DNA from 2 places in the Kitasatospora sp. NPDC052896 genome. Region 2 is predicted to be linked to the other one. Evidence: riboswitches for the same ligand, from Rfam matches in the RefSeq annotation. Region 2 holds a riboswitch; the other holds the start of a gene.
What was found. Region 2 has a riboswitch for magnesium ahead of ACIGXM_RS27300 (NRAMP family divalent metal transporter). Riboswitches for the same ligand answer to the same signal wherever they lie in the genome.
Positions count from the first base shown of each region.

Region 1: another riboswitch for magnesium. It lies ahead of ACIGXM_RS27965 (hypothetical protein); the one in region 2 lies ahead of ACIGXM_RS27300 (NRAMP family divalent metal transporter).

Region 1 covers NZ_JBITZU010000019.1:25,293-36,112, reverse strand. Annotated here, with positions in the region: gene ACIGXM_RS27975 (winged helix-turn-helix domain-containing protein) at 31-480, opposite strand; gene ACIGXM_RS27970 (hypothetical protein) at 527-796, opposite strand; gene ACIGXM_RS27965 (hypothetical protein) at 1,259-1,675, opposite strand; M-box (ykoK) riboswitch at 1,946-2,122, opposite strand; gene ACIGXM_RS27960 (PadR family transcriptional regulator) at 2,178-2,708, opposite strand; gene ACIGXM_RS27955 (FAD-dependent oxidoreductase) at 2,857-4,899, opposite strand; gene ACIGXM_RS27950 (LysR family transcriptional regulator) at 5,034-5,930, shown strand; gene ACIGXM_RS27945 (glycoside hydrolase family 2 protein) at 6,058-8,601, shown strand; gene ACIGXM_RS27940 (NAD(P)-dependent oxidoreductase) at 8,567-9,673, opposite strand; gene ACIGXM_RS27935 (NAD(P)-dependent alcohol dehydrogenase) at 9,850-10,806, opposite strand; gene ACIGXM_RS27930 (DUF4232 domain-containing protein) at 10,809-10,820, opposite strand, start outside.
Region 2 covers NZ_JBITZU010000017.1:132,312-143,131, forward strand. Annotated here, with positions in the region: gene ACIGXM_RS27270 (hypothetical protein) at 1-1,403, opposite strand, end outside; gene paaK (phenylacetate--CoA ligase PaaK) at 1,448-2,707, opposite strand; gene ACIGXM_RS27280 (hypothetical protein) at 2,773-3,681, opposite strand; gene ACIGXM_RS27285 (GMC family oxidoreductase) at 3,678-5,540, opposite strand; gene ACIGXM_RS27290 (hypothetical protein) at 5,537-5,977, opposite strand; gene ACIGXM_RS27295 (DNA-binding protein) at 6,099-6,530, opposite strand; M-box (ykoK) riboswitch at 6,682-6,859, shown strand; gene ACIGXM_RS27300 (NRAMP family divalent metal transporter) at 7,178-8,824, shown strand; gene ACIGXM_RS27305 (1-phosphofructokinase family hexose kinase) at 8,946-9,863, opposite strand; gene ACIGXM_RS27310 (RDD family protein) at 9,891-10,643, opposite strand; gene ACIGXM_RS27315 (carboxyl transferase domain-containing protein) at 10,818-10,820, opposite strand, start outside.

The sequences.
Region 1 (10,820 bases), on a different contig from region 2:
CCGGGTGACCGGAGTGTGCCGCCCGCGTGGTCAGCCGGCCGCGGCGGTCACGGCCTCCGGGTCGAACTTGTAGCCCACCTGGCGGACCGTCGTGATCACCGAGCGGTAGGCCGGTCCGAGCTTCCGGCGCAGCCGCGCGACGTGCGTGTTCACCGTGCGGGTGTCGGTCGGAACGCCCTGCCCCCAGACGCTCGACATGAGTTGACGCCGAGTCAGGACTTGGAGTGGATGGGCCGCCAGGTGGGTGAGCAGTTCGAACTCCATGTAGGTGAGATCCAGTCGGCGGCCCTCCAGCACGGCGGTGCGCTGGCCGTCGTCGATGACCAGCGCGGCCAGCGGTTGCAGACGGCTCGGGCCGGGCTCGGCGGGAGGGCTGACGGGGCGCGGCGCCGGGCTGGGCGCGGCCGGCCCGGTCGCGGGCAGGGCCACCGAGCAGTCGTGGTGGATCCGGGCGATCCGGGGGTAGCACAGAGGCATCATTGCTCCTTTGTCGCGTGCGGGCGGCTTTCGCTCGACTGACGTGACGTCAGTTCTCCGACCACCAGGCGGCTTCCAGTCGCGGCGAGCCGTCCGGGCCGGGCACGGTCCGCCAGTGCGCGCGCGGCGCTCCGGCGCGCCGGACCGTCGCCCCGCTCGGCGTGGGTGCCTGGGCGGCGATGGCCTGGATGACCGGGCTGTCCAGCGGGCTGTCGGCCAGCCGCTCGATGACCCGGGCGAGCATGTCGCGCAGCGGGCGGTGCTGCGGTGCGCTGGCCGGGCGGGCGATCGGGTGGTGGAACGCGGTGAAGACGGACATGACCGGGTGACCTCCGGACGGATGGCGTGCGGGCCGAATGCGGCACGGCACGTGCGGGTGACGGGTGTGAGGGCGCTGCGCACGGCCCCGGCGGCCCCGACACGGTGGCGCGTGACGGACCTCGTCAGCGCGTGTCGCGGGCGGACCGGGCCGCTCGGAGTCCGGGCCGCGGGCGGCCCGGACTATGGGTACTGGGATCCATGGGCGCTCGCCTCCTCCCGGTGTTCGCGACGGTCTGCCCGTCTCGGCTGTGGCAGGGCGTGGGCCGGCTCGAAACGGCCGGTCGCCCCGGGTGGTGTGCTCCAACTCGGCTGAGTCGGAAGGTGTTTGAGATCGATCGATCCCGCAGTTGGTGGACCAAACCCAAGCCAGCATAGTCCGGTCCGGCTCGGTGTCCGCGCCCTTGACGGAACCCTGACGTGACGTGAACGCGGGGTTGTCGCGGACGCCGGGGGCAGGGCGTCAGGCGTCCGGAGCCGGCTGTCCGGTGCCGGACCGGGCCGCCCGCTCGGCGATGGCGTGGGCCGCGGTCGACGGCAGGTCCAGGTGCTGGGCCAGCCAGGGCGCGCGGTGTCCCTGCATGGCCAGCAGGTAGGCGGTGTGCACCCGGGCGTCGTAGGCGACGTCGGGCGAGGTGGTGGCGGCGAAGTCGCGGGCGTCCAGCAGGTAGCGGCGCGGCGTGCCGTCGTGCAGGGTGAGCCGCAGCGACCCGCGCACGGCGGGTGCCGTGAGGAGAACGGGGACGACCGGGGCGGTCCGGGCAGCCGGTGCGGCGGCGGGGCGCCGGTAGCTGCGGATCGCGCGGAGCAGGCGTCCGCCGGAGTGCCGGCGGGCGGTCTCCGGGCGGCCGAGGACGTGCGGCAGGGCGACCATGGTCATGGCGGAACCTCCAAGGCGGGCAAGGCCGTTGGACGGCACGCGGAAACCCGGTGTGGCGGCCCCGGGAGCGGGGCGGGCAGGCCGGGAGCGGGTCAGCGCGGGCCGGAGGCGGGCGGATACGGGCGGTCACCGAACCGGAGAGGGGCCGGTGCGCCCGGACTACTCGGACTACTTCCAGTACTCGGACCGTTGTCCATGACGCTCGCCTCCTTCCGGTCGGGGCGGTTCTCGCCTCGTACGCGGCAAGGAGCGGACCAGCACGAAACTGCTGGTTCACCCCAACTCGTCAGAGCTTTGGCACTCCACGGCGTGATCCCTCCCGAAGGTGGGAAGCCACTTGGGATCAACCCTTAATTCGGGAAGATCTGTCCTGAACCTGGGCGTCTCTCGACGTCGTCGGGTCAGTGGCCTGTGTCCGTGAAGACGCCTCACCGAACGAGGTGCCTCCTGCAAACGTTGGCAACTATAGACCCTTCGGGCGACCGGCGTCAGCCGTCGGGCGTCAGGTGTCCAGTTCGGCGAGCACCTCGGTGAGCCAGTCGATCCAGAAGGTCTCCAGCCGGATTCCGCCGCGCAGCACCAGGTGGTGCAGCCGGTTCTCCTCGGCCGACCGCTCGGCCGGGAAGTCGCGCCGCTCGATCTCCGCGTACTCGGCCAGTCGCGTTCGGTGCAGGGCGAGGTGCCGGCGCAGCTCGTCGACCAGGCCGTCCGTGCCGACCACCGCCGCCGCCCGCAGCCGGACCAGCAGGGCGTCGCGGATCTCCTTCGGCTCGGCGGGCTCGGCCACCCAGGTGGCCAGCTCGGCCCGGCCGGCCGGCAGCACCTCGTACTCCTTCCGCTGCCCCCGGGTGGGGGTGGTCTGCGGGAGCGCGCGGATCAGCCCGGCCTGTTCCAGCTTGCCCAGTTCGCGGTAGATCTGCTGGTGCGTGGCGGACCAGAAGAACCCGATGGACTTGTCGAACCGACGGGTCAACTCCAGCCCGGAGGACGGCTTTTCGAGCAGGGCGGTGAGGATCGCGTGCGGTAGCGACATGGTCGGCCAAGCCTCCGGTGCGGTACGGGCGGCGGGCGCGCGGAGCGGACCGCCGGCCCGTCCCGCGCGCGGGTGCTGGGGGAAGCCTAGGTGTTCTGACCCTCACGGCTCAGAACACCTAGGGCCTGCCTCGGGTGGGACGGGCCGGTCAGATGATGGCGGCCAGCTCGGTGCCCTGGCGGATCGCCCGCTTGGCGTCGAGTTCGGCGGCCTCGTCCGCGCCGCCGATCAGGTGCGCATCGAGGCCCCGGGCGCGCAGCGCCTGGTACAGGTCGCGCCGTGGCTCCTGGCCGGTGCAGAGCACGACGGTGTCCACCGCGAGGGTGCGACGCTCGCCGTCGACGGTCAGGTGCAGGCCCTCGTCGTCGACGCGGTGGTAGGTGGCGCCGGCGATCATGGTGACCCCGCGGTGTTTGAGCTCGGTGCGGTGGATCCAGCCGGTGGTCCGGCCGAGACCGGCACCGACCTTGCCGGCCTTGCGCTGCAGCAGGTGGACGGCGCGCGGCGGGGCGGGCCGCTCGGGCCGGCGCAGGCCGCCGGGCGCGCGGTACTCGGGGTCGATGCCCCACTGGCGGTAGAAGGCCTGTGGGTCCCGGTCGGCCGCGGTGGTCGGCTGGCCGGTCTGCTCGGTCTGGTCGGTGAGGAACTCCGCGACGTCGAAGCCGATGCCGCCCGCGCCGATGATCGCCACCCGCTCGCCGACCGGCGCACCGTCCCGCAGTACGTCGAGGTAGCCAAGCACGCTCGGGTGGTCGACGCCCGGCAGTTCGGGGACACGCGGGGTGACCCCGGTGGCGAGCACGATCTCGTCGAAGTCGGCCGCGGCGAGCCGGTCGGCGGTGACCGTCGAGCCGAGCTCCAACTCGACGCCGAGGGTGTCGAGTTGGTTGCGGTAGTAGCGGATTGTCTCGTCGAACTCCTCCTTGCCGGGCACCCGTCGGGCGATGTTGAGCTGCCCGCCGATCCGCTCGGCGCTGTCGAAGAGCGTGACCCGGTGCCCGCGTTCGGCCGCCGCGGTGGCGAAGGCGAGCCCGGCCGGGCCGGCGCCCACCACGCCGATCCGCTTGCGGCGCTTGGTCGGTGCGAGCACCAACTCGGTCTCGTGGCAGGCCCGCGGGTTGACCAGGCAGGAGGTGAGCTGGCCGCTGAAGGTGTGGTCCAGGCAGGCCTGGTTGCAGCCGATGCAGGTGTTGATCGACTCGGGCTTCCCGTGGCGGGCCTTGGCGACGAACTCCGGGTCGGCCAGCAGCGGGCGGGCCAGCGAGACCAGGTCCGCGCAACCGTCGGCGAGCAACTGCTCGGCCAGTTCGGGGGTGTTGATCCGGTTGCTGGTGATCAGCGGGATCCCGACCGCGCCCATCAGCTGCTTGGTCACCCAGGCGAAGGCGCCGCGCGGCACGGAGGTGGCGATGGTGGGGATCCGGGCTTCGTGCCAGCCGATCCCGGTGTTGATGACGGTGGCGCCGGCCGCCTCGATCTCCCGGGCCAGGGTGACCACTTCGGTGAGCGAGGAGCCGCCGGGCACCAGGTCCAGCATGGAGAGCCGGTAGATCAGGATGAACTCCGGGCCGAGCGCGGCGCGCACCCGGCGGACGATCTCGACCGGGAACCGGATCCGGTCGCGGTACTCGCCGCCCCAGCGGTCCTCGCGGTGGTTGGTGGCGGCGGCGATGAACTCGTTGATCAGGTAGCCCTCGGAGCCCATGATCTCGACGCCGTCGTAGCCGGCCGCGCGGGCCAGCCGGGCGGCCCGGACGAAGTCCTCGATGGTCTGTTCCACCTCCTCGTCGGCCAGCGCGCGCGGGGTGAACGGGCTGATCGGCGCCTGCAGCGGGCTCGGCGCGACCAGGTCGCGGTGGTGCGCGTAGCGGCCGAAGTGCAGCAGTTGGAGGGCGATCCGGCTGCCCTCGCGGTGCACGGCGGTGGTCACCACGCGGTGCTGCTCGGCCTCGGCCTCGGTGGTCAGCTTGGCGCCGCCGGCCCACGGGCGACCCTGCTCGTTGGGCGAGATCCCGCCGGTCACCATCAGGCCGACGCCGCCCCGGGCGCGGGTGGCGTAGAACTCGGCCAGTCGCTCGAAGCCGCCCGGGGCCTCCTCCAGCCCGACGTGCATCGAGCCCATCACCACCCGGTTGGGCAGCGTGGTGAAGCCGAGGTCCAACGGGCTCAGCAGGTGGGGGTACGCGCTCATCCAGGGCCTCCTCGCACGGACTCGTCGAGGACTTTCTAGACCAGTGCTGGGGATTGTGCAACTAGGTGCATAAAGGCAGGCGGGGCAACTATGCGCTCGTTGGATGGATCGGTGTGCTTCTAGAATGGCTGGTTATGGAACTGCGTCAGCTGCGCTACTTCGTCACCGTCGCCGAAGAGGCGAACTTCACCCGGGCCGCGGCCCGGCTGCATGTCGCCCAGCCCGGGGTGAGCGCGCAGATCCGGCTGTTGGAACGGGAGTTGGGGCAGGAGCTGTTGGACCGGTCGGGCCGCGCGGTGCGGCCCACCGAGGTCGGCGCCGCCGTCCTGCCGTACGCGCGGGCCGCGCTGGCCGCGGTGGACGGCGCGCGGCAGGTGGTCGACGAGTTCGCGGGGCTGGTGCGCGGACGGATCACGGTCGGCATGGTGACCTCGTTCGGCCCGTCCATCGACCTGGCCGGACTGCTGGCCGGCTTCCACCTGGACCACCCGGCCGTGGAGATCGGCCTGACCGAGGACACCTCCGAACGCCTGCTCCAGGCGCTGGCGGTCGGCGCGCTCGACCTGGCGATCGTCGCTCCGCTCGCCGCACCGCCGGCCGGCCTGGCCCACCAGGTGGTGGTCGACGAGGCACTCGTCGTGGGTGTCGGTCCGGACGATCCGCTGGCCGGCCGGGCCGCCGTCCGGCTCGCCGAGCTGGCCGACCGGCCGCTGATGAGCCTGCCGCACGGCACCGGGCTGCGCGCCACGGTGGAGGAGGCCTGCGCGGCGGCGGGGTTCCGGCCGCGGATCGCGTTCCAGGCCGCCGATCCGAACGCGCTGGCCCGGTTGGCCTGCCGAGGTCTGGGGGTCGCCGTGCTGCCCGAGCTGCTGGCCCGCTCCTACCAGCCGGAGCTGCGCGTCCTCCAGGTCGCGGGGGCGTCACTACGCGGGCGGCTGGCCCTGGCCTGGCGGGCGGACGGGCACCCGGGCCCCGCGACCCGCGCGCTGGTGGCGCACGCTCGGGCCGCCCTTCCGGAGGTGTCCGCCTGACCCCTCGCTCCGCTCCCCGGCGTCCGGCATCCGGGTCCGCGCCCGCGTCCGGCCCCGGGCGCCTCCGCCCGGGGAGCGGTACGCTGCGCGCGGGGGAGCGGGCCAAATCGCTTCGAGGGAGGCAGGGTTGAAGCAGATCACTCCGCTGGACCAGGGCTGGACGCTGGGCCCGGCCGCCGCGGATCGGCTCCCCGCGCAGGCTCCGCCCGGGCTGCGGGCCGGGCAGCTGGTCCCCGCCGAGGTGCCCGGGTGCGTGCACACGGATCTCCTCGCCGCCGGTCTGATCCCCGATCCCTTCCTGGACCGCAACGAGCTCGACGTCGCCTGGGTGGGCCGGGCCGACTGGCGCTACGACACCGTGCTGCCCGCCCCTGCGGTCGGGTTCGAGCGCACCGACCTGGTCTTCGACGGCCTGGACACGGTCGCCGAGATCACCCTGCGCGGCCAGCGGCTCGGCAGCACCCGCAACATGCACCGCGGCTACCGCTTCGACGTGACCGGCCTGCTCGCCGAACCCGCCCGGGAGCCGGACCCCGCCGCGCTCACCGTCCGTCTCGGCTCCGCCCACGCCGAGGCCGAAGCCGTCCGCGCCCAGCTCGGCGACCGCCCCAACGCCTACCCCGAGCCGTTCAACCACATCCGCAAGATGGCCTGCGCCTTCGGCTGGGACTGGGGGCCGACCCTGGTCACCGCCGGGATCTGGCGCCCGGCCCGGCTGGAGCACTGGAGCACGGCGCGGCTGGCCCGGGTCCGCCCGCTGGTCACCGTCGACGCCGACGGCACGGGCCGGGTCGAGCTGCACCTCGACCTGGAACGCACCCCCGCCGGCGCCGCCCGGCCGCTGGCGGTCCGGATCCGGGTCGGCGGGACGGCCCGGGAGGAGGTGGTCCAGGAGGCCGCCGTCGCGTCCGGCGCGCTCGCCACCACGGTCGCCGTGACCGTCCCGCGCCCCGACCTCTGGTGGCCGCGCGGCTACGGCGAACAGCCGCTGTACGACTGCGAGATCGTCCTCTCCGACGCCGTCGACGCCACCCCGCTGGACAGTTGGCGGCGCAGGATCGGCTTCCGGACCGTCCGGCTGGACACCTCCGCCGATCCGCACGGCACCGCCTTCACCCTGTTGCTCAACGGCGAACGGCTGTTCGCCCGCGGGGTCAACTGGATCCCCGACGACGTCTTCCCCTCCCGGGTCACCCGCGAGCGCTACCGCCACCGGCTGCGGCAGGCCGCCGAGGCGGGGGTGAACCTGGTCCGGGTCTGGGGTGGCGGCATCTACGAGAGCGAGGAGTTCTACGACGCCTGTGACGAGTTGGGCCTGCTGGTCTGGCAGGACTTCCCGTTCGCCTGCGCCGCCTACCCCGAGGAGCAGCCGCTGCGCGGCGAGGTGGCGGCCGAGGCCCGGGAGAACGTGGTCCGGCTCGCCCCGCACCCGAGCCTGGTGCTCTGGAACGGCAACAACGAGAACCTCTGGGGCTTCCGGGACTGGCAGTGGGAACCCCGACTGGCCGGTGACAGCTGGGGCGAGGGCTACTACCTCGGTCTGCTGCCGCGGATCACCGCGGAACTCGACCCGACCCGGCCGTACTGGGCGGGCAGTCCGTGGTCCGGTTCCTGGGCGCACCACCCCAACGACCCGGCGCACGGGACCCATCACTCCTGGGAGGTCTGGAACGGTCGCGACTACACCGACTACCTCGGTCAAGTGCCGCGCTTCGTCGCCGAGTTCGGCTGGCAGGCGCCGCCCGCGTACGCCACCCTCCGGCGGGCCCTGAGCGATGACCCGCCGGCCGCCGACTCGCCCGGCATGCTGCACCACCAGAAGGCCACCGACGGCAACGCCAAGCTGGCGCGCGGCCTGGAGCGGCACTTCGCGCCAGCCGCCACCTTCGACGAATGGCACTACCTCACCCAGCTCAACCAGGCCCGCGCCGTCGCCACCGGGATCGCCCACTGGCGCTCGCACTGGCCGCGCTGCGCGGGCACCGTGCTCTGGCAGCTCAACGACTGCTGGCCGGTGACCTCCTGGGCCGCCGTGGACGGTGACGGTCGCCCCAAGCCGCTCCTCCACGAGCTGCGCCGGCTCTACGCGGACCGGCTGCTCACCTTCCAACAGCGGGACGGGCTGACCGTGTTGGCCATCGACAACCAGTCGGCCGAGCCGTGGTCGTGCGCCGCCCGGGTGCGGCGGTTGCGGGCGGACGGCGGCATGGTGGCCGAGGAGCTGTTGAGCGTCGTCGCACCGGCCCGCACGGTCGCCGTGCTGCCGCTGCCCGAGTGGCTGACCGCCTTCGCCGACCCGACCGGGGAGCTGCTCTGCGTCGACACGGAGACGGACGGCATGGACGGTCTGCGGGACATCCGACTCGGCTGCCCGGACCGGGAGTTCGGCTACCCGCCGGGTCGCGGCGAGCTCACGCTGCTGCCCGCCACGGCCGAGGGTGAGGTCCGACTGCGCTTCACCGCCCGGACCCTGGTCCGCGACCTGCTGGTGCAGGCCGACCGGCTCGGCCCGCGGGCGGTGGTCGACCGCGGGCTGCTGACCCTGTTGCCCGGCGAGAGCGCGGTGTTCACGGTCCGCGGCCTGGATCGCGCGGAACGGGCCGCGCTCACGCCCGAGCGGCTGGCGGCGGCGCTGTTCAGCGTGAACCGGGTGCGCTCGACGGTGTGTTAGCCAGTGGTACCTCGTGGTCCGAGCCGGCCAGCAGGGCCGCGAGGTACTGCGCGCTGCGCAGGGCCGCCTCGGTCATCGCCCGCCGGGTCATGCCGGCGATGTGCGGGGTGAGCAGTGCGGCCTCGATGCCGAACAGCGGTGAGGCGAAGGCGTGGTGCTCGTCGGCGAAGGTGTCCAGCGCGGCACCCGCCAGCGGGTGGTCGGGGTCGCGCAGCGCCCGGGCCAGTGCCGCCTCGTCCACGATCCCGCCGCGCGCGGTGTTCAGCAGCAGCGCGCCGGGGCGCAGCAGGGCGAGTTCGCGCTCGCCGATCAGCCCTCGGGTCCGCGCGGTCAGCGGGGTGTGCAGCGAGACCACGTCGCTGCCGGCGAGGAGTTCGGGCAGGGAGGCGGCGCGACGCACGTCGTGCGCGGCGGCCTGCCGCTCGGTCAGCCGGGGGCCGTGCGCCAGCACCGGCATGCCCAGCGCGCGGGCCCGCCGGGCCAGCGCCCGGCCGATCAGCCCGAACCCCACCACCCCCAGCGTCAGTTCGGCCAGCTGCCGGGGCTGCCCGGCCGGTGCCCCGCGCCACACCCCGCGGTGCGAGTGGCTGTTGTGAACCGCCAGATTCCGGCTCAACGTGAGCAGTTGGGCCAGCGCGAACTCGGCCACCGCGTCGGCGTTGGAGCCAGGGGTGTGGGTCACCCGGATCCCGTAGTGGCTGGCCGCCGCCAGGTCGACGTGGTTGGTGCCGGCACCGGCCTGTGCCACCACCCGCAGCGGACGGGCCAGCCCGGCGGCCGTCCCGGCCCGGAAGAGCGGTTCACCCAGCGGCACGTTCACCCGGGTCTTCACGGCGTCGTGCCCGCCGCCGGCTACCACCGCCTCGGCCACGGCGGCCTGGTCGAAGCCGTCCACCTCGACGAAGCCGAGGCGGCCGGCGTAGCGACGGCGCGCCGCCGCGGGGTCGGCCACGCGCCAGAGGTTGAGCGTCACGTCGAGGCCGAGTTCGAGCAGGCGGTCGATCTCCAGCGGCAGTAGTTCGTCCGGCGCCGCGTCGATCACCAGCACCCGGTGCCGCTCGTCGTCCGCCACGGTCGTCCCCCGTCCACTCCCGCCCGGGGCGCGTCCCCGGGGCCGGTCGGGTCGATCATGCCAGCGTGTGCGGTGCGGCGGTCGGCGGGGTGCGCGCCGGGTGGGCCGTCGGTGGTGGGTGGGGCGGGCCGGTCACCGCACGGCTGGCGGCCCGCGACGGGCTCGCGGGCCGGGGCTCAGCCGACCGCGACGACGATCTTCCCACGGACCCCGCCGGCCTCCAGGGCACGGTGGGCCCGGGCGATGTCGGCGAGCGGGTACACCGTGTCGACCACCGGACGGATCGCGCCTTCCTGCACCAACTGAGCCAGATCAACCAGGAGTTGGTGGGTGGGGTGACCGCTGAAGAACCGTACCCGGCGCGGACCGAAGGCGGCGGACGCGAGCAGGTAGCCGAGCGAGGCGACCGGGTGCCGGTGGTCGAAGGTGATCGACACCATCCGTCCGCCCGGCGCCAGCAGCCGGCGGTAGGCGGCGAAGTCGGTGCCCACCGTGTCGAGGACGACGTCGAACGGGCCGAGGTCGGCCGCGCCGGTGGTCGCGTAGTCGAAGGCTTCGTCGGCGCCGAGGTCCCGTACCAGGTCGAGGTTGCCGGCCCCGGCGAGGGCGGTGACCCGGGCGCCGCACGCCCGTCCGAGCTGGACGGCGACGCTGCCGACACCGCCGCTCGCGCCGCGCACCAGCAGCCGTTCGCCCGCGGCGAGGCGGGCCTGGTCCCGCAGTGCGGTGATCGCCGTCGTGCCGACCCCGGGCAGCGCCGCCGCCCGGACCGGATCCAGTCCGGGCGGCGCGAAGGCCAGCTGCCGGGGCCGCACGGCCACGAACTCGGCCGCGCTGCCGAAGGTCCGCGGCAGCACTCCCCAGACCCGGTCGCCGGTCCTGAGGCCGGACCGCGGGGAGCCGAGGGCGGCGACCTCGCCGGTGAAGTCCATCCCCGCGCGCTTGGGGAAACCCCACCCGGCCGCGGCCGTCAGCGGGCGCAGCCTCCCGGCCCGCCCGGCGAGTTCGGCGCTGTTCACGCTGGCGGCGTGGACCCGGACCAGCACCTCGCCGGGTCCGGCGACCGGCTTCGGTACCGTGCCCTGGTACAGCACCTCCGGAGGGCCGTAGCGGTCGTACAGCGCCGCACGCATGCTCAGCCCTGGGT
Region 2 (10,820 bases):
ACCAGTGCCTCGGCGGTGTCCAGCGCCGGTAGCGAGCGGGCCACCAGCGCCACCCCCACCGTGGGGTGGGGCTCGAAGGCGGTGCCGGGCATGGTCGGCAGCAGCAACACGTCGTGTTCCGCGCAGCGCCGGGCGAGCCCGGTCAGGTGGTCGAAGAGGGTCTGCTCGGAGAGCCGGGCGCCGAGTGGCAGATGGTCCAGGGTGCGGACCAGGTGGCCGGGTCCGCGCACCCGGTCCAGCCGTGCCTTGATCATGAAGCCGACGGACGGACCGGTCAGCCTCAGGTTGGCCTCCATCGGGGCGAGCCGGTGCTGCCGGTCGAGGACGAAGTCGACGTCGAACCAGCCGCGGTAGCCCGCCGCGGCCAGTGCCTTGCCCACGTCCACGCCGAACCCGGTCGCCCGCACCGCGAGTTGGCGTGGGAGCAGGCCGGGGCCGATGGTGGCGCCCTGGTAGCCGGTGCCGACCAGGTGCATCACCCCGGCACCGACCGGGTGCACCCGGCCGTCGGTGGCCACCACGGCGTCGAAGGTGACGTCCCGCAGTCGGTCGGCCCCCTCCACGTACGGCTCCAGCAACATGCCGTGCTCGCGGATCAGCGGGTCCTGGTCCATCGCCCGCCCGAGCGCGCTCAACGCACCGCCCGCCATGATGATCTGATCCGGCGTCAGGACGACCGTGCCGAGCCCGCCGACGCCGTACTCCGCCTTGAGCACCGAGGTCTGGCCGGCGGCCGCCCGCCGGGCGAGCGCCCGCGCCAGCGCGCGCGGGCCGTCCGGACGCAGCTGCTGGCGAACCCGGATCTCCGGATGACCGGCCCGGGCCACCTCGGCGAACAGCTGCAGCGAGACCCGCTTGGACTCGAACCGCCGGACCGCCGCGTGGACCCGGGTGTCCCCGCCGTCCCCGGGCGAGCGGCCCCAGGCGACCAACGGCAGCCCGAGGCCGCGCAGTTCGGCCAGCAGGTGAGGACGGGCGAGGAGCGCCGGCCAGAGCCAGTCGTCCTCGGCGATGCCACTGAACAGCCCGACCTGGTCCCACTCGAGCCGTGTGGTCAGCAGGTCGAGCCAGGCCCGGTCCAGGTGCTGCGGCAGCACCACGGCGGCCGGGTGCGGGCTGTAGAACGGTGCCAGGCCCGCGTAGTGGTGTCCCTCGCGTGGCCAGTCCAGCGCCGGGCCCGGTCGCCGGGCGGTCGCCGGCGGCCCGAACCGGCGCAGCGCGGCGGCTCGCAGCCGATCCGCGGGGCCGCCGCCGGGCCGGGCGACCGGCCCGGCGCCGGGGAGCGGCCTGTCGAGCAGCTCGGGCGCCAGGAACTGCGCGTTGAAGTCGGCCACGTTGCCCACGTGCACGCACCGGCGCCCGCCCGTCCAGGCCGTCTCCCACCCCGTCGGCTCCGCGTCCATGGGCCGAGCCTACGGCCCGGGTGCGGTGCCCGGGCCCGGAACGCTCAGTGCTCGCGCCGGTCCACCACCCGGCGCAGCTTCCCGAGCGAGCGCTCCAGCGCCTCCGGATCGACCACGACCACTTCGACGCTGACCCCGACCCCGTCCTTGACGCCCCGGACGATCGCCGCGCCGGCCGCCGCGCGCAGCTCCGGGCCCGCGTCGGGCCGGGCCTCGACCCGTACCGTCAGGTGGTCCAGCCGGCCGCGCCGGGTCAGCTCCAACTGGAAGTGCGCCGTCACACCCGGGGTGCGCAGCACGATCTCCTCGATCTGGCTGGGGAAGAGGTTGACCCCGCGCAGGATGATCAGGTCGTCGCAGCGGCCGGTGATCTTCTCGATCCGGCGGAACGCGGGCCGCGCGGTGCCCGGCAGCAACCGGGTCAGGTCGCGGGTGCGGTAGCGGATGACCGGCAGCGCCTCCTTGGTGAGCGTGGTGAGGACCAGCTCGCCCGACTCGCCGTCCGGCAGGACCCGGTCGGTGAGCGGGTCGACGATCTCCGGATAGAAGTGGTCCTCCCAGACGTGCAGGCCGTCCTTGGTGTCCACGCACTCCTGCGCCACGCCGGGGCCCATCACCTCGGACAGCCCGTAGATGTCCACCGCGTGCAGGTCGAAGCGCTCCTCCAGCTCGCGGCGCATCTCCTCGGTCCACGGCTCGGCGCCGAAGATGCCGATCCGCAGCGAGCTGTCGCGCGGGTCGATGCCCTGCCGCTCGAACTCGTCGAGCAGGGTGAGCAGGTAGGACGGGGTGACCATGATGACCTCCGGCTGGAAGTCCTGGATCAGCTGCACCTGCCGGGCGGTCATCCCGCCGGAGGCCGGGATGACCGTGCAGCCGAGTCGTTCCGCGCCGTAGTGCGCGCCCAGTCCGCCGGTGAACAGGCCGTAGCCGTAGGCGATGTGCACCTTGTGCCCGGGGCGCCCGCCGGCCGCCCGGATCGAGCGGGCCACCAGGTCGGCCCAGGTGGACAGGTCGCGCTCGGTGTAGCCGACCACGGTCGGCCGCCCGGTGGTGCCGCTGGAGGCGTGCAACCGGCGGACCTGGTCGAGCGGGACCGCGAACATCCCGAAGGGGTAGTTGGCGCGCAGGTCGGCCTTGCCGGTGAAGGGGAACCGGGCCAGGTCGGCCAGGCTGTGACAGTCGGCGGGGGTGACCCCGGCGGCGTCGAACGAGTGCCGGTAGAACTCGACGTGACGGTAGGCGAGCTCCAGGGTGGCGCGCAGTCGGTGGAGTTGGTGGTCCCGGAGCTCGGCCGGGCTCATCCGCTCGCCGGCGTCCAGCAGTTCGGACGGGAGCGGCTCGCCCAGCCGGCGGGCCGGACCGCCGCTCACCGGCGCTGCCCGCCGGACGACGGCAGGTAGTAGGGCCGGTTGTGGGCCGCCACCGGTGGCGACTGGTGGCTCCAGACCCCGACCGCTGGCGCGTCGCCGACCAGCGTGACCAGGTCGCGTCCCGGCCGGCCCGCCTCGCCGGGCGCGTCCGTCACGGTGAGCCGGACCCGGTCCGCCTGCCCGGCGTCCAACTCCCAGTAGCGGTAGGGCTGGTAGACGTTCATCGGGCCGGCCAGCAGGCGGCCCTTCGGGTCGGTGCCGTAGCCGGTGACCGGCGCGTTGTTGACCGGTTCGTCGACCAGGGCGGCGAGTTCGGCCTCCAGCGCGAACAGCTCGACCTCCCGGCGGGCCAGGCCGCCGTCCGGCGCGTACTCGGCGGCCCGGCAGCTGATCGACCAACCGGTGCCCACCACGGGGCTGTTGGGCGACGGCATGGTGACCTCGAACCAGCCCGGGTACTTGGGCTCGGCGTAGAGCTTCGAGCCGGCGTCGATGGCCAGCGGATTGTCGCAGAGGACGTGCAGCCGGGCGATGCCGAGCATCCTGGTCTGGTCGTGACCCCGGGCGTACGCGCGGTAGTCGACCGCGGGGACCAGGGCGGCGCAGACGGCCGGATGGGCGATCAGGTTGATCTCGATCTCCTGGGTCACCCCGGCGCCGTTCGGGTACTGCGCGAAGTACAGCTGGTAGTTGACCGAGACGCAGGCCGATCCGTCGAACTCGGCCGCCACCAGCTCGGGGTGACGATCCGCCAGCAGTGCCCGGGCCGGTTCCGGGTCCACCAGGTAGTCCACGCCGAGCTGGTGCAGGGCACCGTAGTGGAACGGCAGGTGGTACGGCTCGGCCACCGGCGGCAACGGGAGCCGCTCGGTCATCGCGGGATCGGTCATCGCGGAGTCGGTCATCGCGGGGTTGCTCCTCGGAAGGGGACGGCGACGGGGTGGTGCAGGGTGGTCGGGCGGCGGGCCAGCAGGTCGCGGTTGATCTGCTCGGCGCTGCGCAGCGCGAGCGCCGCCATGGTCAGCGAGGGGTTGCTGGTGCCGAGTGACGGCATGCTGCCGCAGCCCACCGCGTACAGGTTGGGGTGGTCCCAGCAGCGCTGCCACGCGTCGACCACCGAGTTGCCGGGCGAGGTGCCCATCAGATGGGTGCCGCCCGCGTGCCCGGCCGCCCGGTAGCCGTACCGCCGCCCCTCGAACTCGAAGCAGCCGGGCCAGTCCGGGCCCGGTGCGTAGCGGGTGCGGTCCTGCACGCCGAGCAGTGCGAAGAGCTGCTCGGAGACCGCCCGCGCGGCGGCCATCCCGCGCTTGACGTGGTCGGAGAGCCGGTACGTCAGCACCGGGCGGGGGTTGCCCAGCAGATCGCGGTGGCGCGGGTCGATGGTGACCCGGTTGGCCGGATCGGCCTCCTGCTCCAACTCGAAGGAGAGCGCGAACTCACGGCCCACCCGGTCGCCGACCGCGCGCCGCAACGCCGGACCGAGCAGCCCCCGGCCGTCCGGTCCACCGGACCGCAGCAGCTCGGCCACCCGCAGGTCCGGCGGACCGGCCGCCCAACTCCAGCCCCAGTTGCCGATCTCGACCCGGAACGGCGCCCGGCGGGCCCGCTCGGGACCGAACCGGAACGCCTCCACCCCGGCGGTCAGCGCGGGCCCCCGGTACGGGCCGGCCGGCCGCGGCAGCAGTCCCCAGGTGAGCAGCACCGGGTGGTCCATCAGGTTCCGGCCGACCTGGTCGCTGCGGTTGGCCAGGCCGGAGGCGAGCAACAACCGGGCGTTCTCGATCGCGTGCGCGGCCAGCACCACCAGGTCGGCCTCGGCGTGGTGGGTGTCCGGTTCCGGGGTGCCGCGCTCGTCGTACCGGCGGTACTCCACGCCGGTGATCCGGCCGTTGCCGGCGGCCAGCACCCGGCCGACCACCGCCCGGGTCAGCAGGGTCACCGACTCCGCCCACCGGCCCTGGGTCCGCAGCGGCGTGTACTTGGCGCCGGACGGGCAGACCGGCACGCAGCTCGCGTGGCCGACGCAGCGCGGCTGGCCCACCTCGTCCCCGGGGCCGTGGGCCGGGCCGTGGTGCGCCGGGTCGGGGACGCCGTTGCGGGCGTGCGGGGTGCCGACCACCCGCAGCTCAGTCGGCGCGGCGGCGCCCGGCTCGTGCACGGTCCGGCCGTCCCAGGCGGTGGCGGCCAGCCGGTCCAGGTGGCCGCGCGGGATGGCGCGCATCGGGAACGCGTAGTCGTCCGGGAACGGCAGGCCGAGCGCCGCGCGCTGCTCCTCGACATCCGCGGCCACCCCCAACTCTGCCTCGGCGGCCCGGTAGTGGGGCTCCAGCTCGGAGTAGCCGAGCGGCCAGTCACGGCCGGGGCCGAGCCGGGAGACCCGGAAGTCCTCGGGGTGCATCCGCGGGGTCAGCCCGGTCCAGGCCAGACCGGTGCCGCCGTTGCCGCGCAGGTAGCCGCTGACGTACGGGTCGGGGCCCCGCTGCACCAGGTAGCCGTCGTCCCGGAAGCCGCCGTCGGGGGAGGGCGCGACGGGGCTGGTCCGGTAGGGCGAGGTGATCACCTTGCGATCGGCCGCCCGGTACGTGTCGGCGGCGGTCGCCCGGAGCCGGACCGGGTCCTCCCGCCGGTCGCCGGGGCCGGCCTCCAGGACCAGGACCCGCCAGCCCTGGTCGCCCAGCCGTTTGGCGATCAGCGAGCCGGCGAAGCCGGCGCCGACCACGATCGCGTCCCAGCGGGCCCGGTCGTCGGGGGAGTGCGGGGTCACCTGCGGGCCTCCGGGAGGCCCGGGGGAGCGGTCCAGCTGCCGAACCCGGGGGCGTGCGTGCCGGGCGCGTGACCACCGATGGTCTGCCAGAGCAGCCCGCCGGCGTACGAGTCGGCGCTCACCGTGTACGGCGCCGCGGCCGCCGTCTCCCGCCCGAGCGCGGTCCGCACCGGCTCCGGCAGGCCGGGCCAACTGCCGGTGTACCAGAGGTGGGTGAGGGCACGGGCGACCTCACGCAGCGGCTCGTCGGTGATCAGCTGGGGCGCGTGGCCGACCCCGGCGGGGAGTGCCGTGAGCCGGTCCGCGTGCTCGGGTCCGACCTCCCGTCGCAGGGTGGCGAGGTGACCGGCGACCAGGCCGGTCGCCCGGAGTTCGTCGGCGGCGAAGCCGGTCAGCTCCGCGGAGACGGCGAGGAACCTCTCCGTGGTCGGTCTCAAGGCCACCCCTTCGGTCGGCTGCTGTGGTCACGACACGCTCGGTGCCGCGGGAAGCATTCCTCGCTCCCGGCCGTCCCATGCGTCGCACCGAGCGAGCGGTGCCCGCCCCAGCCGGCTCGGGCTACTCGGGGCCCGTGCGCTCGGCCAGCCGCTCGTAACGCTGGCGTGCCGCCTGCGGGGTGCCGAGGCCGAGGCCGAAGGCGATCTCCTGCCAGGTCATGCCGCGCCCGCGGGCCATCTTGAGCAGGCCGGTCTCCAGCTCGTCCAGCTCGCCGCGGACCAGCGGCAGCAGGGTGAGCGCGGCCGTGACGTCGGCCTGGTCGACCTCCGGTTCACCCTCGTCGAGCAGGGCCGAGCCGGCCATGAGGAGCGCGACCAGCCGGACCACCTCGTGAGGGCCGGGGACGGTCGGATTGGTCTGCCGGCGGCGCTGCTCCTCGGTGGTCGCGTGCCGCTCGGCGAGCCGGAACAGCGCCGCGTACTCGCGCTGTGCGCGGACCTGGCCGGGGTCGGGGGCGGCGAAGGGACCGCTGGTGGGATCGGTTGCTGACATGCCCTCAGGGTGCGATCTGCGCACCTCGTTGTCAATGGACTGTGTTGAACGATCCGTTTAAGTTCCCGATCGCACCGGCCCGAAGGTCAAGCTTTGGTAATCGGTTGCCTTGTGCCGCAAGCATGGGTCTATGCTTGTCGAGGTTTTGCAGGAGGCACCTCGTTCGGTGAGGCGTCTTCACGGACACAGGCCACTGATCCCACCCGTCGAGAGACGCTCCGGATCAGGACAGATCTTCCCGACCTAAGGGTTGATCCCAAGTGGCTTCCGATTCAACGGGATCGGATCACGCCGTGAAGTGCCAAAGCTCTGACGAGTTGGGGTGAACCGGCGCCGTTTCGGTGTGCTGGTCCGCTCCTTGCCGCGTCGATGACACGCACCACGGGGTGCGTCCGGCCGGAAGGAGGCGAGAGACATGGATTCGAGCAGTAGTAGTCCGGGCCACAAACGGCCCCGCATCCGCATGTCACCGTCTTCTTCTCACGGCACGCGGTAACCACCTTCCCTGCGCGAATCTCGAGTCGCACCTCAGTCCCCGCACGGCCACGTGTCGTGACGGCGCCTCAGGCTGCCCGCTCGCAGGGGGGATTGCTGCTGCGTGCCTCCAAACCTCCCCCTGTCACGGGGGGCTCGGGAGGCTCTCAGTCATGACCGACACCATCACCACCACGGACCAGGCCACGGCGCCGCGCGGCGCCGTCCTCGACGACGCCCACATCGGCGACATCAAGGGTGCGCTCGGCACCATCCGGCTGGACGACGACGCCCCGCGCCAGGGCCTGTCCGCCAAGCTCAAGACCCTGCTGGCGATCGTCGGCCCCGGTCTGATCGTCATGGTCGGCGACAACGACGCCGGTGCCTTCGCCACCTACGGCCAGGCCGGCCAGAACTACGGCACCCACCTGCTGTGGACCCTGCTGCTGCTGATACCGGTGCTGTACGTCAACCAGGAGATGGTGCTGCGGCTCGGTGCCGTCACGGGCGTCGGTCACGCCCGGCTGATCCTGGAGCGCTTCGGCAAGTTCTGGGGCGCGTTCTCGGTCATCGACCTCTTCCTGCTCAACGCCCTCACCCTGGTCACCGAGTTCATCGGGATCACGCTGGCCTCCGACTACCTCGGTCTGCCGAAGGTCGCCTCGGTCGTGCTGGCCGCCGCCATCATCGTGGCCTCGGCCTTCACCGGCTCGTTCCGCCGGTTCGAGCGGATCGCCATCGCGCTGTGCGCCGGCTCGCTGCTGCTGATCCCGATCTACTTCATGATCCACCCGAAGACCTCGCAGATGGCCCACGACTTCGTGGTCCCGAACATGCCCGGCGGCAGCGGCCAGCTCGCCACCGTGATGCTCCTGATCATCGGCATCGTCGGCACCACCGTCGCCCCGTGGCAGCTCTTCTTCCAGCAGTCGTACGTCATCGACAAGCGGATCACCCCGCGCTTCATGAAGTACGAGAAGGCCGACCTGTGGATCGGCATCGTCGTGGTGGTCGTCGGTGGCGCGGCGCTCATGGGCTTCTCCGCCGCCGCGTTCGCCGGCACCGACGGCTTCGGCAACTTCACCGACGCCGCCGGCATCGCCAAGGGCCTGGCCCAGTCCTCCGGTCACCTGGCCGGTGTGCTGTTCGCGATCGCCCTGCTGGACGCCTCGATCATCGGCGCCTTCGCCGTCTCGCTCTCCACCGCCTACGCGATCGGTGACGTCTTCGGCATCAAGCACTCGCTGCACCGCGGCATCGGCGGCGCCAAGGGCTTCTACGCCGTCTACGCCGGTCTGGTCGCCGTCGCCGCCACCATCGTGCTGATCCCGGGCTCGCCGCTGGGCCTGCTCACCCAGGGCGTGCAGACGCTGGCCGGCGTGCTGCTCCCGTCCGCGACCGTCTTCCTGCTGCTGCTCTGCAACGACAAGGCCGTCCTCGGCCCCTGGGTCAACGGCCCGCGGACCAACGCCTTCACCGCCGCGGTGATCGGCGTGCTGGTCACCCTGTCGATCATCCTGACCGCCTCGGTGCTCTTCCCGAACATCACCGCCAACGCGATCCTGCAGATCCTGGCCGTCTGCGGTGTGATCGGCGTGCTGACCGCCGGGTACTCCTTCACCCGCCGCCGCACCGCCACCAAGGAGGACCCGATCGACCGGACCGGCCGTGACGAGTGGCGGATGCCGGCGCTGGAGACGCTGACCAAGCCGACCATGTCGACCACCCGCAAGATCGGCATGACCGCGCTGCGCAGCTACCTGCTGGTCGCGATGATCCTGGTGGTCATCAAGATCGTCGAGGTCGCGCTCGGCCACTGACGAGCCCGCCGACGGCCCGCCGACCGCCCCTCACGGGGGTGGTCGGCGGGCCGTCGGCGTCGCTGCCGGCCGGTCGGGGGCCGCGCCGGGGGCGAGGCCGGTCCGGCCGGGCCGGTGGCGTTCAGCCGAGCGCGGTGACGGTGACCCGGGGCAGCAGGTGGTGGTACGCGGCCGGGTCGTAGTCGCCCGCGGTCGGGGCGAGGACGGTGGCGGCGGAGAGGGCGACGGCCCGGGCGAGGCGGGCCGGCCAGGGGAGGGAGTCGAGCAGACCGGTGGTCAGCGCGGCCACCGCGGAGTCGCCCGCGCCGGTGGGGTTGCCGGCCAGTCGTTCGGGCGGGGTGGCCAGCCAGCTGCCGTCCGGGGTGGTCGCGAGCAGGCCGTCGGGGCCGAGTGAGGCGACCACCGCACCGGCGCCGCGGTCCAGCAGGGCGGCGGCGGCCCGGTGCGGCTCGGCCAGGCCGGTGGCCTCCCGCAGCTCGTCGGCGTTCGGCTTGACGAGGTCGGGGCCGGCGGCCAGGGCCGGCAGCAGCCAGGGCGCGGAGGTGTCCAGCAGGACCGGCACCCCGCGCCCGCGGGCGGCCCGGACCAGCGTGGCGTAGGCGTCGTCGGGAAGGCCGGGCGGCAGGCTCCCGGCGAGCACGACCACTTCGGCGCGCTCCAGCAGCGCGCCGAAGTGGTCGGTGAACGAGGACCACTCGCCCGCCGTGACGGCGGGCCCGGGCTCGTTGAACATCGTGGCGTCCGCGGCCAGTCGATCGACCACCGCGACGGTCCGGCGGGTCTCGCCGGCGATCGGCAGGAGCGCGTCCGGCAGTCCGGCGGCGGCCAGGTCGGCCCGTACGGTCGCGCCCGCGGCGCCCCCGACCAGCCCGGTGACCAGGGTCGTGCGCCCCATCCGGGCCAGCACCCGGGCGACGTTGACGCCCTTTCCGCCGGCCCGGGCGGTGGCCTCGGTGACCCGGTGGCTGCCGTGCGGGCGCAGCGCCGGGACCCGGTAGGTGACGTCGAGCGCGGCGTTGAGCGTGACGGTGAGGATCACGGTCGCTCGCTCGGCTCGCCCCACCGGTCAGCTGGCCTTGATCACCACGGTCTTCGCCGCCTTGTCGTGCAGGCACTGCTGGTTGGGCTTGTCCCACAGCTGCCACAGCACGTCCAGCACCGAGTACAGCGTGCCCAGGCAGGGCACCAGCTGCGGGAGCCCGTAGGCCGCGGCCCGGCTCCAGGCGGTACCACCGACCACCGGCTGGCCGTCGGCGAGGTTCACCACGTAGAGCTTCATCGCCTTCTTGCCGACCGTCTGGCCGTTCTGCGTGGAGAGCATCGCGCCCTCGTAGGCGGTGACCAGGGCCGCCATGACCACGTAGTAGAGGAAGGTGTTGACCGAGGCGACGATCACGTAGAGCACGATGACCGGGATCAGCAGGACCGCGACGTCGATCAGCCTGGCGAGCAGCCGGTCGCCCGCGCTGGCCAGCACCGGGGTGCCGGGCAGGCCGGGCCCGGCCGGTGCGCCGTACGACGGCTGGCCGTAGCCGCCGGGGGGCTGCTGGCCGTAGCCGGCCGCGGGCGGCGGGGTCTGCGGGTAGCCGTACTGGTCGGCCGGCGGCGGGGTCTGCGGGTAGCCGTACTGGTCGGCCGGCGGCGGGGTCTGCGGGGAGCCGTAGGGGTTCGGCTGCGGCGGCTGCTGGCCGTAGGGATTGCCCTGCGCCGGCTGCGGCGGGTAGGGCTGGCCGTACGGGTTGCCCTGCGGCGGGTACGGCGGCTGCTGGCCGGAGCCGTCGCCCGGATACCCGTAGCCCGGCGGTACGTTGGAACTCATCTGTTGCCCATCCCCACGGTGTGCGGCTGATCGCGCCCGCCCCGCGCATCGGTCGGCGCGCGGCGTGATACGCCCTGAAGGGCGATCATAGGTGGCGGCGGTGTGTGGGCGCGAGGGAGTTGGTGCGGTATTCCGCAGGTCGCCAGGGGCGTCGCGGCGGGCCGGGCGGGCCGCTCA